DNA from 3 places in the Cupriavidus sp. CPT47-8839-RL05A genome. Region 3 is predicted to be linked to each of the others. Evidence: predicted binding sites of a transcription regulator. Region 3 holds the regulator's gene; each other region holds the start of a gene.
The links. The regulator sigma-54, encoded in region 3, starts transcription at its own class of promoters, with help from an activator protein. The targets are predictions, from matches to a motif close to TGGCANGNAANCTGCTTT.

Region 1: AC3WVS_RS10350 (isopenicillin N synthase family dioxygenase) is a predicted target of sigma-54. The motif match lies at 2,014-2,031, and genes of this name have one in related genera.
Region 2: AC3WVS_RS15205 (ethanolamine ammonia-lyase subunit EutB) is a predicted target of sigma-54. The motif match lies at 1,438-1,455, and genes of this name have one in related genera.

Annotation. Positions count from the first base shown of each region.
Region 1 is NZ_JBYTEG010000007.1:113,927-118,211, forward strand. It holds gene AC3WVS_RS10345 (superoxide dismutase family protein) at 117-695, shown strand; gene AC3WVS_RS10350 (isopenicillin N synthase family dioxygenase) at 800-1,798, opposite strand; gene AC3WVS_RS10355 (ABC transporter substrate-binding protein) at 2,342-3,382, shown strand; gene AC3WVS_RS10360 (phospholipase D family protein) at 3,557-4,285, shown strand, end outside.
Region 2 is NZ_JBYTEG010000011.1:62,818-67,102, reverse strand. It holds gene AC3WVS_RS15215 (FadR/GntR family transcriptional regulator) at 1-345, shown strand, start outside; gene AC3WVS_RS15210 (AI-2E family transporter) at 391-1,428, opposite strand; gene AC3WVS_RS15205 (ethanolamine ammonia-lyase subunit EutB) at 1,633-3,015, shown strand; gene eutC (ethanolamine ammonia-lyase subunit EutC) at 3,026-3,811, shown strand; gene AC3WVS_RS15195 (aminoacyl-tRNA deacylase) at 3,911-4,285, opposite strand, start outside.
Region 3 is NZ_JBYTEG010000009.1:114,968-119,252, forward strand. It holds gene ptsN (PTS IIA-like nitrogen regulatory protein PtsN) at 42-497, opposite strand; gene hpf (ribosome hibernation-promoting factor, HPF/YfiA family) at 954-1,304, opposite strand; gene AC3WVS_RS13085 (RNA polymerase factor sigma-54) at 1,353-2,834, opposite strand; gene lptB (LPS export ABC transporter ATP-binding protein) at 2,969-3,769, opposite strand; gene lptA (lipopolysaccharide transport periplasmic protein LptA) at 3,838-4,285, opposite strand, start outside.

The sequences.
Region 1 (4,285 bases), on a different contig from region 3:
GGCGTGATTGGCTAGTATCCGCAGTTAGTGCGGTATGTAGGACAAAACCGGAAATCGGCCTGGCGCCGGCCAGCCTATACTGTTTCTTCCGAAATCATGACAAGAAGAGGAGTCCGATGAAACAAGTGCTTACCCCCCTGGCGGCCTGCATTGCCGCGACCATTGCACTGGCCGGCTGCGCCGGCTCCGGCAAGACCTCCTCGTCTGCGGCCAGCGCGTCCGCCGCCAGCACCAGCACCGGCAGCAGCGCCAAGGCGACGGCCACGCTCCAGCCCAAGAGCGGCGCCAATACCGCCGGCACCGTGACCTTCCAGCAGCAGCCCGGCGGCGTGATGATGACCGCGGCGATCACCGGCCTGCCGCCCAACTCCGTGCACGGCTTCCACGTCCATGAGAAGGGCGACTGCTCCGCGCCTGATGCGATGAGCGCGGGCGGCCACTTCAACCCGACCGGCAAGCCCCACGGCCAGATGACCATGCCCGACCACCATGCCGGCGACATGAACAACGTCACCGCGGACGCCAGCGGCAACGTTCGCGTCAGCATGCTGCTGCCGGACCTGACCGTTGGCACGGGCGCCAACGGGGTGATCGGCCGCGCGGTGGTGGTACACAAGGACCCGGACGACTACAAGACGCAGCCGACCGGTAATGCGGGCGGGCGGATCGCTTGCGGGGTGGTGGCGGCTTCGTAAGGTAGGAATAGCGAACCAAGAACTCCTGCGAACCCGTCGGGGTTCTCCCTCTCCCGCAAGCGGGAGAGGGGAGCAAACCGTCGGCATGGAAATTCTTCCGCGCCTCAATACCCCTTGAAATTCGCATTCACCCGCTGCCGCAGGTAATCCCCCGCGCTGATCGGCGGATACTTGCCGCCCGGCCCTTCGATCATCGCACCGCGGTTGGCCTGGCAGAAGAACGCCATGCTGTAGCGCGGGCCCATGTAGTCATCCGGCGCGGGATTGCGCACGCGATGGAAGTTCGACGGCAGCCGGTCGTCGCTCCAGCGCATCAGCATGTCGCCGATATTGCAGGTGATGACTTCCTCGTCCGGGTCGATCGGGGTCCATGCCTGCGCCTCCATCTCCTTGCCGGGGCAGACCTGCAGCCCGCCCTGGCCGGGGCGCTGGAACAGCAGCGTCAGGCAGTCGAAATCCGTATGCGCACCGGCGCGCCAGAGCTCCAGCTTGTCGCGCAGTTCGGGCGGGATCGCGTAGTAGTGCAGCAGCCGCAGCGTGCTCTGGTAGTCCGGCGCCCGCGGATCGTGCGCCTGCGTGAAGAAGTCGCTGGCAAAGCCGAGCTTGCCGGCGAAGCATGACAGCACCTTCATGCCCACCTCCCAGCATTGCGCCTCGAAGGCAAGCATGGTGGCGCGGAAGCCTTCCAGTTCGTCATCGCCGGGCCACAGCCCGGCCATGTGCGGGCGCGTGATCTGGTAGGACTCCTTCTGGTCCGGGGTGCCGGTCGAGGGGCGCACCTGCGCGCGGCTTTCCCAGCCGGCGTTGTTGGCCTTCTGCAGCGGGTATTGCGCCTTGACGGCGTCAGGCAGCGCGAAGAAGCGCTCGGTCATGGCAAAGGCTTCGCGCACGCTGGCCAGGTCGATGCCGTGGTTGGCGATCTGGAAGAAGCCGACGTCTACCGATGCCTGCCACAGTTCGTCAGCGATTTGCGGCTTGCGCCGCGCGTAGTCGGACAGGTCGATGCGGCGGATCTCGCGCTGGCGGGTTTCCGAACCGAACGCGCCCATGCGCGATTCGCGATGGAGTTCGGCCAGGGCGTAGGCGGTGTCTGGTTGGCTCATGGTGTTCCTTGTGCAAAGCGGATCAGGGATTGGCCCCTCGCCGGCACAGGCAGACCACCCATGGCAACGCACGCCGGGACAACGCGCTCCTGAGGTCGCCTGTGCCAGCCTGCGCGATGGCGCGGGGCACGGACTTCAAGGGCAATTCCCGGCCATCCGGCGCGCGTCTGCGACGCCCCGCGCGGATGGTGAACGCTTCTACTCTTGCCCGAGGTCATGCAGGTTCCGGGCCAGGGGTTTTGCACCGGGATCGCAGCGATTGCGCCGGGGCTTGCGCCGTGATGGCGCATTCGGGGCAACGGCTTGGTGCATGGCGCCGCGCAGCGCCCGGCACGGATCCTGCTGAAACCGCAGCGGAGTAGAAGCGTTCAGCGGCACGCCGCCCGGAAATTGCTCCCGATGATGTGCACGGTCCCCGCGCATGCCCTGGCCGCATGCCGGCGCGGCATGGTGCCGGCGTCCCGGGAGGCCACGCTCGCCTTCCGCACTCGCGCCACCCGCCCGCGCACGCATCGTCCAGTGACATTCGTTCCGGAGAAAGACATGCGTCGCCGTTCCTTCCTGCGCGCCACTGGCGCCACCGCCCTGCTTGCCGCCGCCCCGTTCGCGGTGCCCCATGTCCGCGCGGCGGGCTCGCTGCAGAAGTTCAAGTTCAATCTCGGCTGGAAGGTGGAAGCCTCGGGCGCGGGGTTCCTGCTGGCGCACCAGCGCGGCTACTACAAGGACGCCGGGCTGGACGTCACCATCGATACCGGCAACGGCTCGGCTTCGGCCATCAGCCTGGTCGCGGGCGGCGCCTATGACTGCGCCTCGGCCGACCTGGCGGCGATGATCGAATTCAACACCACCAATCCGTCCGCCGCGCTCAAGGCGGTAGCCATCCAGTACGACCTCAATCCGAACGCGATCCTGGTGCGCAAGGGCAGCGGCATCGTCAGGCCAGCGGACCTGGCCGGCAAGTCCATCCTGGGCCAGCCGTTCAATGCCTCGCGCAAGCTGTTCCCGGTCTTCGCCAGGGCGCAGGGCTTCGACCCCGGCGGCGTGAAGTGGGAGAGCGTCACGCCCGATATCGGTGACACGCGCTTCGTCAAGGGCGACTTCGATGCCGCCGCCTACTTCTTCTTCACCGGCCTGGTGAACCTGAAGGCGCGCGGCATGGGGCCAGAGAAGATCACCGTGTTCCGCTTCTCGGACTACGGCATGAAGTCCTACGGCAACGGGCTGGTAGCCAACCGCAAGAGCATGACATCCGATCCGGAGGTGATGAAGGCCTTCGTCAAGGCCTCGACCCGCGGCTGGCTCGACGCCATTGCCGATCCCGCCGCGGGCGGTGCCGCGGTCAAGGCGCGCGAGCCGCTGGCCGACCAGGCGCTGGAGACTGAGCGCCTGCGCCTGATTGTCGACGGCACCATGAAGACGCCCGACACCCGGCGCGACGGCTGGGGCGCGGCCACGCCGGCACGGCTGCAGGCAACGCTGGATGAAACCGTCGGCGCCTTCGGCATCAAGGCGCCGCTGACGGTGGCGGACATCTGGACTGACCAGTTCCTGCCCGCGCCATCAGACCGCCGCCTCAAGGCGTAAGGAGAGCACGCCCGTCTGTATATCGTCCCTGGCCTGGGCGATGCGCCGGAGCCCCGTGGCGCGCCAACACTTCCCGCTCCCGGTGCGTAATTAAGCCCGCGGCCCGCGCGGCATGGCAACATGGCGGCATTGCCGTAACGATCGGCCCCCGCGAGGGGTCCGACAGGACCCGCCATGCCATCGCCGACAGACGCCGCGTTCGCCCCCCACCGCCGCCTGCGCGCCAATTCGCTGCTGCTGTGCTGCGCCGCCCTGCTCGGCGGCTGCGCCTTGCCGCCGCTGGATCACCGCACCGAATCCTTTGCGCTGACGCCCGCCGAATCCCAGGCCACGCCGCTGGGCCAGGCGGTGGCCGGCGAAGTGGCGGGCCATCCGGGCCTGAGCGGCATCCATCCGCTCGAGAATGCCTACGCCGCCTTTGCCGCGCGCGTGCATCTGGCGCGCACCGCGCAGCGCACGCTCGACGTCCAGTACTACATCTGGCGCGACGACCTGACCGGCACCCTGCTGCTGGAAACGTTGCATGAAGCCGCCGACCGCGGCGTGCGCGTGCGCCTGCTGCTTGACGACAACGGCATCGCCGGCATGGACGAATGGCTGGCGGCCATGGACGCGCATCCGCAGGTCGAGGTGCGGCTCTTCAACCCGTTCGTGATCCGCCACCCCAAGGCGCTCAATTTCCTGACTGATTTCCGGCGCCTGAACCGGCGCATGCACAACAAGTCCTTCACCGCCGACGGCGTCGCCACCATCATCGGCGGGCGCAATGTCGGCGACGAATACTTCGGCGCCACCGATGGCGTGCTGTTTGCCGACCTCGACGTGATCGCCATCGGGCCCGCGGCCGGCGACGTGGCGCACGATTTCGACCGCTACTGGTCGAGTGCGTCGGCCTATCCGGTG
Region 2 (4,285 bases), on a different contig from region 3:
AAGCGGATCCGCGCCCTGATGGCCGAGCTGGAACGCGCGCGCGCCGCCGACGACAAGCAGGCAGAGGCCGATGCCGATGCGCAGCTGCACGACGCCATTGCCCAGGCCTCGCACAACACCATGTTCCTGCACCTGCATACCAGCGTGATCGGCATGCTGCGCGAGCACATCACCATCAATGGCACCGGCCTGCGCGAACAGGACGACGGCGCGTCAGACCTGCTGCTGCTGCAGCACCGCACGCTGTGCGATGCGATTTGCGCGCGGCGCCCGGAAGAGGCGCGCACCGCCATGCAGACCCATATCGACTTCGTGCGCAGCCGGGTGGAGCAGGACGGCGCCTGAGCAGGTATTGGTCCTACCAGCGCCGCGGCGAGCCGGCTGCGGCACTCAGATCAGTCCGGCGCCGGCCAGTTCCCGCTTCAGGTAGGCATAGAAGATCGGTCCGGCGATCACGCCCGGGATGCCGAACAGCGTTTCCATCAGCAGCATCACCATCAGCAGTTCCCACGCCGCGGCCTGGATGCGCGCACCGATGATGCGCGCGTTCAGGAAGTACTCCAGCTTGTGGATCACCACCAGGAACACCAGCGACGCCACCGCGATCGGCAGCGACACCGACAGGGAGGCCACCACGATGGCGGTATTGGAAATCAGGTTGCCCAGCACCGGCAGCAGCCCGGCAACGAAGGTGATCACCACCAGCGTCTTGGTCAGCGGCAGGTGCACGCCAAAGAGCGGCAGCACCAGCAGCAGGTAGATCGCCGTCAGCACGGTGTTGATGGTGGAGATCTGGATCTGCGCGAAGATGAACTGCGAGAACGCCTGCTGCAGCGCGCGTGCGCGCGCCACCAGCGCCGCGGCCAGCGGACGGCGATTGGGCCGAACCACCGCGCGATACAGCGCCACCATCGCGCCGATCACCAGCCCGATCAGGATATGCACCAGCGTGCGCAGCACCTCGGCGCCCAGCTTCTGCGCCATCGCGGCATGCTCGCGCAGCGTCTCGATCAGCGTGTTGGCCAGCTCGTCCACGCCCTTGGGCAGCGCATCGCTAAGCCACGGCGGCATCTGCCCGCGCGAGCGGTCGATGATGTCGGCCACATGGTTGAGCAGCCCGTCCAGGGTATTGCCCTCGCCACTGACAAAGCGCACCAGCAGCCAGCCCGCCAGCGTCAGCCCCAGCAGGATCAGCGCCGACAGGATGGCCACGGCCAGGGCGTCGTGGCGCTGGTGCAGGCGCTGCAGGCGCGGCGCCAGCACGTCCACCAGCGAGTACAGCAGCAGCCCGGACAGCAATGCCGCCACCAGGTTGGCGTGGAGCACGGTCCACAGCGCCAGGGCGGTCAGCAGGTAGGCGACGGTGCCGACGCTGTACCACGCGGCCGGCAGCAAGCGCGGGGTGGTGGTCGGGTCGGGGTCTTTCATCGAGGTCTCCGGCATGCAAATTGCTCAAAATTTATTCTGAATTCTCGCCGATCCAGATGTTGTTCCTGAGTCAGGCCGTGTGCGCTGAGGCGATGTTGGCATCACGGCACACGCAAAGGCTGTCTATATTAGGGGGAATCGCGCCCGGCAAGGCGCCCGGCGCACCGCTGTCATCGTTTTCCCCAGAGTCCAGGAACGGAACGCATGGCCTACACCCACACCATCGGCACCCACCGCCACGTCTTTGCCGACCTGCGCACGCTGCTGGCCCGGGCCAGCCCGGCGCGCTCCGGCGACGCGCTGGCGGGCGTTGCCGCGGCCAGCGAGCAGGAGCGGATGGCCGCGCGGCTGGCGCTGGCTGAGGTGCCGCTCAAGCAGTTCCTGACCGAGGCGCTGGTGCCGTACGAGGACGACGAGGTCACGCGCCTGATCCTGGACCGGCATGATGGCGCGGCCTTTGCCGCCATCGGCGCCACTACCGTGGGCGACCTGCGCAACTGGCTGCTGCTGCATGAAACCGACAGCGCCACGCTGGCGCGGGTGGCGCCGGGCATCACCCCGGAGATGGCCGCCGCGGTCAGCAAGCTGATGCGCAACCAGGACCTGGTGGCGGTGGCGCGCAAATGCCAGGTGGTGACGCGCTTTCGCAGCACGGTGGGGCTGCCGGGCCGGCTCTCGGTGCGGCTGCAGCCCAACCACCCGACCGACGATCCCAAGGGCATTGCCGCGTCGATCATCGACGGGCTGCTCTATGGCTGCGGCGATGCCACCATCGGCGTCAACCCGGCTTCGGACAACCTGGGCGCCATCGTCTCGCTGCTGCGCATGATCGACGAGCTGCGCAGCCGCTTCGACATCCCCACGCAATCCTGCGTGCTGACCCACGTCACCAATACCCTGCGCGCGATCGGGCAGGGCGCGCCGGTGGATCTGGTGTTCCAGTCGGTGGCCGGCAGCGAGCGCGCCAACGCGGCCTTCGGCATCAGCCTGGCGCTGCTGGCCGAGGCGCACGACGCCGCGCAGGCGCTGGCGCGCGGCACCGTTGGCGACAACCTGATGTACTTCGAGACCGGGCAGGGCAGCGCACTGTCGGCCAATGCGCACCACGGCGTCGACCAGCAGACCATGGAGGCGCGCGCCTACGCGGTGGCGCGCGCGTTCGCGCCGCTGCTGGTCAATACGGTGGTGGGCTTTATCGGTCCCGAATACCTGTACGACGGCAAGCAGATCATTCGCGCCGGTCTGGAAGACCACTTCTGCGGCAAGCTGATGGGGGTGCCGATGGGCTGCGACGTCTGCTACACCAACCATGCCGAGGCCGACCAGGACGACATGGACACGCTGCTGACGCTGTTCGGCGTGGCCGGCATCAATTTCATCATGGGCGTGCCCGGCGCCGACGACATCATGCTGAACTACCAGAGCACCTCGTTCCACGATGCGCTGTACCTGCGCGAGGTGCTGGGGCTGCGCCCCGCGCCGGAGTTCGAGGCCTGGCTGCAGCGCATGGGCATTGCCGATGCCAGCGGCAGGCTGCTCGAGCCCGCCGCGCGCCAGCCGCTGCTGCAGATGGCCCACAGCCTGTAAGGTGCAGCCGATGACGGACAGACGCCCGCCACCCGCCGATCCCGCCAACGCCGATGCCGACCCGTGGCAACGCCTGCGCCAGTTCACGCGCGCGCGTGTAGCGCTGGGCCGTACCGGCCACAGCCAGACCACCGATGCGGTGCTGGCCTTCGGGCTGGCCCATGCGCAGGCGCGCGATGCGGTGCACCTGCCGCTGGACGTGGGCGCGGTCACCGCGGCGCTGGATGCGGCGGGGGTACAGAACCTCGCCGTGCACAGCGCGGCGCCGGACCGCGCGCACTACCTGCGGCGCCCCGACCTGGGCCGGCGCCTGGACGATGCCAGCCGCGCGCGGCTGGCCGCAGCACGGCCTGGCGAGGCGCCCGATGTGGTGTTCGTGGTTGCCGACGGCCTGTCAGCGCTGGCCACGCAGACGCACGCGCTGCCATTGCTCGATGCCACCCGCCCGCGCCTGCCGCCGACATGGCGCATCGGCCCGGTGGTGGTGGCCGAGCAGTCGCGCGTGGCGCTGGGCGACGAGATCGGCGAGCTGCTGGGCGCGCGCCAGGTGGTGATGCTGATCGGCGAACGGCCGGGCCTGAGTTCGCCCGACAGCCTTGGCATCTACCTGACCCATGCGCCGCGCACGGGCCGCACCGATGCCGAGCGCAACTGCATCTCCAACGTGCGCCCCGAAGGCCTGCCGTATGCGCAGGCCGCCGACCGGCTGGCCTTCCTGCTGCGCGGCGCGGCGGCATTGGGCCGCTCGGGCGTGGACCTGAAGGACGACAGCGTGCCGGCGTTGCCTGCAGGCTGAAACGTCTGCCTCACTCACCCGCCCGCCAGCATGCAAAACAGCCGCCACGCGGGTTCGCAACCGCGTGGCGGCCGTTCAGTGGCCAATAAAATGCGCCGCTTACATCATGCGGCGCGAAAACTGCCCGTGCCCAGCGTCCGACATCAACTTCGAGAACTGCTCGCCGCTCATGTGCACCAGTTCCTGGTGGTCACCGCCTTCGAAATACACGTCGGGCTGCGCCATCAGGCTGTCGTCCACATAGGTCTGCATGCCGTAGGCCATCGCCACCGGCGGGATCGCGCCGAGGTCGCAATCCTTGAAGATCTCGCGGATCTCGTCCTCATGCGCCAGCACCAGGTTGCGCCCGGTCTGTTCGCAGATGGCGGCCATGTGCAGATGGTGGCTTGAAGGAATCACGGCAGCGACATAGCCGCGGTCATCCTCCAGCAACAGCGTCTTGGCCAGCCGGTCCCCGGGAACATGCGCTGCCTC
Region 3 (4,285 bases):
CCTGCCCGGTCTGGTGCCGGCCCGCTTGGGGGATCAGGGGATCAGGGGTGCCATGTGATCAGCAACTGATGGACGGCATCGGGCGTGGGCAGCGTGGCCAGCCCTTCACGCATGTCGCGGTCGGAAAGCAGTTGCGCGATTTCGGACAGGATTTCCAGGTGCTGCTGCGTAGCCTGTTCGGGCACCAGCAGGAAGATCAGCAGCGATACCGGCTTGCCATCGGGCGATTCGAACGGAATTGGTTCGGCCAGGCGCATGAACGCGGCCAGCGGCTGCTTCAGGCCCTTGATGCGGCCGTGCGGGATTGCCACGCCGGCGCCCAGGCCGGTGGATCCAAGCGACTCGCGCGCGAACAGGTTGTCCGTCACGATGGCGCGCGCCACACCATGGTTGTTCTCGAAGAGGAGCCCGGCCTGCTCGAACACACGCTTCTTGCTGGTGACGCTGACGTCGAGGGTGATGTTGCCGGGTGGCAGCAATTTGGCCAAACGATTCATGGGCGATGCGCAGGATTTCAGTTAGCGGGCGGACCGTTCCGCCGGGCAGTGGGCTGGCTCCGGCCTGCCGTTGGCCTGGCCGGAGGCGTCCGGCCCATTATAGAGCAGCGACTACTCCCGCATTGTGCAGCGCAACGGGGCAAGCCGGTGCAGAACGATACATGGTGATGCAATCGTGCCTCCGCGGCGGGGAGCCGGTGCACCGGTGCGGGGCACGGCCAGGATTCCCTCTCTTTGTATGGCGCAGCATACACCTTGGCGCAGCGCTTGCGAACACCCTTGCTCATTCGGGTGAAAAGCATTGGCTCCGGCGCCACAGCCGGGCCGCGCCGCCAGTGCGGGCGCGGCATGCCGGCGGCAACCGGGAACGCGAGGGCGCAAAAAAGCCGCGCTTCGTGGCGCGGCTTGCCTGTTCAATCCTGATTCAGCAGCCCGCTGCGGGGCTGCCGGGCACGGTCATTGCTGCATTTGCGCTGCGGCCATCTGGTACTTGACCGCTTCGCGGTCGTGGCCTTGCACGCGATCCTTGTAGCGGATCACCTGACGGTCCAGCTTGTCGACGAGTGCGTCGATCGCTGCATACAGGTCTTCGTGATGCGCTTCGACAAAGATGTCCTTGCCCTTGAGATGTAGATTGATTTCCGCGTACTGACGCCGGTCCTTTTCCTTATGGTTGTCGACAGAGAGCAGCACACTAACGCCAATGACTTGATCGAAATGCCTGACGATTCGCTCCAGCTTCGTTTCCACGTACTCACGCAGAGGGGGCGTGATGTCCAGGTGGTGTCCACTGATCTTGAAGTTCATAGCGCTTCTCCTTCTGAAAGAGCCTCACCAGGCAGGCGGTGGGCTCGGCTACAAAGACTTGCGGAGATTGACTGCGGGGATCTTCAGGGCTTCGCGATACTTGGCAACGGTGCGGCGTGCGACAACGAAGCCTTGTTCGCCCAGCAGTTCGGCAATGCGACTGTCGGAAAGGGGATTCCTCGGGTCTTCGGCTCCTATCAGTTGCTTGATCAAGGCGCGGATGGCCGTTGATGAAGCCGCGCCACCGGTTTCGGTGGACACGTGGCTGCCGAAGAAGTACTTCAGTTCGAAAGTACCCATCGGCGTTGCCATATATTTATTGGTCGTCACCCGGGAGATGGTTGACTCGTGTAAACCCAGTGTATCGGCAATCTCCCGCAAAACCAAGGGGCGCATGGCGATTTCGCCGTGGCTGAAAAAGTTCTTTTGACGCTCGACAATGGCCTGCGAGACACGCAGGATTGTGTCGAACCTCTGCTGGATGTTCTTGATCAGCCAGCGCGCCTCCTGCAGCTTCTGCTGCAGCCCGGCGGTGCCGGACTCACCCTTCGCGCCACGCAGGATTTGTGCATACATGTCATTGATGCGCAGCCTCGGCATCACATCCGGATTGAGCTGCGCGATCCAGCCGCCGCCACCCTTGCGCACGAACACGTCCGGCACCACGAAGTCCGCCTCCGGGCGGCTGTATGCATGGCCGGGGTAGGGCGCCAGCGAGCGGATCAGTTCGTGTGCGGACTTCAGCGCCGCTTCATCGACCTGCAGCGCCTTCTTCAGCCGCGTGTAGTCGCGTACTGCGAGCAACTCCAGGTGGTTGGTCACGATGTTCAGGGCCAGTTCGCGCTGCGGGTGCGTCAGGCGCCGCAACTGCAGGGCCAGGCACTCGGCGGCGTTGCGCGCGCCCACGCCGGGCGGGTCGAAGCTCTGCAGCAGCGTGAGGATGGCGTGGACTTCCTCGATCTCGAACTCGAGTTCTTCCGGCAACTCCGTGCAGATCTCCTCAAGCGATGCGCTCAGGTAGCCATCATCGTCGAGTGATTCGATCAGGAAGATGGCCAGGCCCTTGTCGCGCGCGGAGATCTTCAGCGGCGTGAGCTGTTCCATCAGGTACTCGCGCAGCGTGGGCTCGGCTTCACGCAGCTGCATCGGCGTTTTTTCATCCTCGTCGCCCTGGGGGCGGCGGGCAAAGTCGTCCAGGCTCCAGTCGCCGCTGCCATAGTCGTCGCCGTTGCCGCTGTCGCCATAGCTGTCGTCGTCAGCCGCGCCATCGGCGCGGGCCTCGCCATTGCCCTGCGGCTCTGCCGGCGCGGGCGCCGGTGCGCTCTGCAGGTTGACCGAGCCGTCGGCCGCAACGCGCAGCGGGCTTTCGATCCAGTCGTTCTCACGTTCGAGCAGAGGGTTTTCCGTCAGCGCCTGTTCGACCTCTTGCTGCAGTTCCAGCGTGGAAAGCTGCAGCAGCCGGATCGACTGCTGCAGTTGCGGGGTCAGGGCCAGATGCTGGGAAAGGCGGAGCTGTAGCGACGGTTTCATGCGACCTATTCTATGCGCATCTTTCCGTTGTTGGAACGGAAATTGCTATCGCTTATGCGGTCTGATCGCTGCTGGCTGTGGCAGGCCCACGTGCGCCCGCGAAGAGGCCTGCCGCTCCATGGCAGGCCGCTGCATCACATGCGGAAGTTCTCGCCCAGGTAGACGCGCCGCACTGCGTCATTGGCGATGATTTCCTCGGGCTGGCCCGCGGCCAGCACCGTGCCTTCGCTGATGATGTAGGCGTGGTCGCAGATGCCGAGCGTCTCGCGCACGTTGTGGTCGGTGATCAGCACGCCGATATTGCGCGCCTTGAGGAAGCTGACGATGCGCTGGATCTCGCCCACGGCGATCGGGTCCACGCCGGCGAAGGGTTCGTCCAGCAGGATGAAGCGCGGCGACGACGCCAGCGCGCGCGCGATTTCCACGCGGCGGCGCTCGCCGCCCGACAGCGACAGCGCCGGGTTGTTGCGCAGGTGCGCGATCTGCAGGTCGTCGAGCAGCGAATCGAGGCGGCGCTCGATCTCGGCCTTGGCCAGCGGCTTGCCCTTGTCCAGCTGCAGCTCCAGCACCGCGCGGATGTTCTCTTCGACGTTGAGCTTGCGGAATACCGAGGCTTCCTGCGGCAGGTACGACAGCCCCATGCGCGCGCGCTCGTGGATCGGCAGGCCGCTGATGTGGTCGCCGTCGAGCACGATATCGCCTTCGTCCAGCGCCACCAGGCCCACGATCATGTAGAACGACGTGGTCTTGCCCGCGCCGTTGGGCCCGAGCAGGCCGACCACCTCGCCGCTCTTCACGTCGAGCGAGACGTCCTTGACCACCGTGCGCGAGCCATAGCGCTTCTTCAGGTGGCGCACGACCAGGGTGCTGCCGCCGGCAAGGACGGTGGAGGCTTCGACGGAAGGCTTGTCGGCGATGGTTGCGGTATCGGTCATTGGCACAGTCTGGCGTTCAGGCGTTTCCGGCGCCGGCCGCATGCGATGCACGCAGCCGGCGCCAGGCGTCAGGGTTTGTTGGCAGGCGCGGGCGCCGGCTTCAGGTCCAGCGGCGAGCCGCTGCTGCCCGTGGCGCCGGCCTTCTGGTCCTGGCGCGGCGACAGCACCGCGCGTACGCGGCCGGACGGATTGGCGGCCGCGGCGTCGCCGCTGCCGCCGCCGGCAGCCGTGTAGAACTCCTTGCGGCTGTCGTAGGTCAGCACCGCGCCGCGGATCTCGTCGACCTGCTTGGCGCCCTGCAGGCGCGCCATGCGGGCATTGCCGATCAGCTTGGAGTACTCCTGCTTGCCGTCGTACTCGATGCGGTCGCCCCAGCCGTCGATGTATTCGTCGACGCCTTCGCGCTTCTGCCGGATGTAGGCCTGCTTGCCCGGCTTGGCGGTGGCCACCGCGAACTGGTAGCCCTCGGGATCGGTGCGCAGTTCGGCGGCGTCGGACTTCAGGATCATGGTGCCC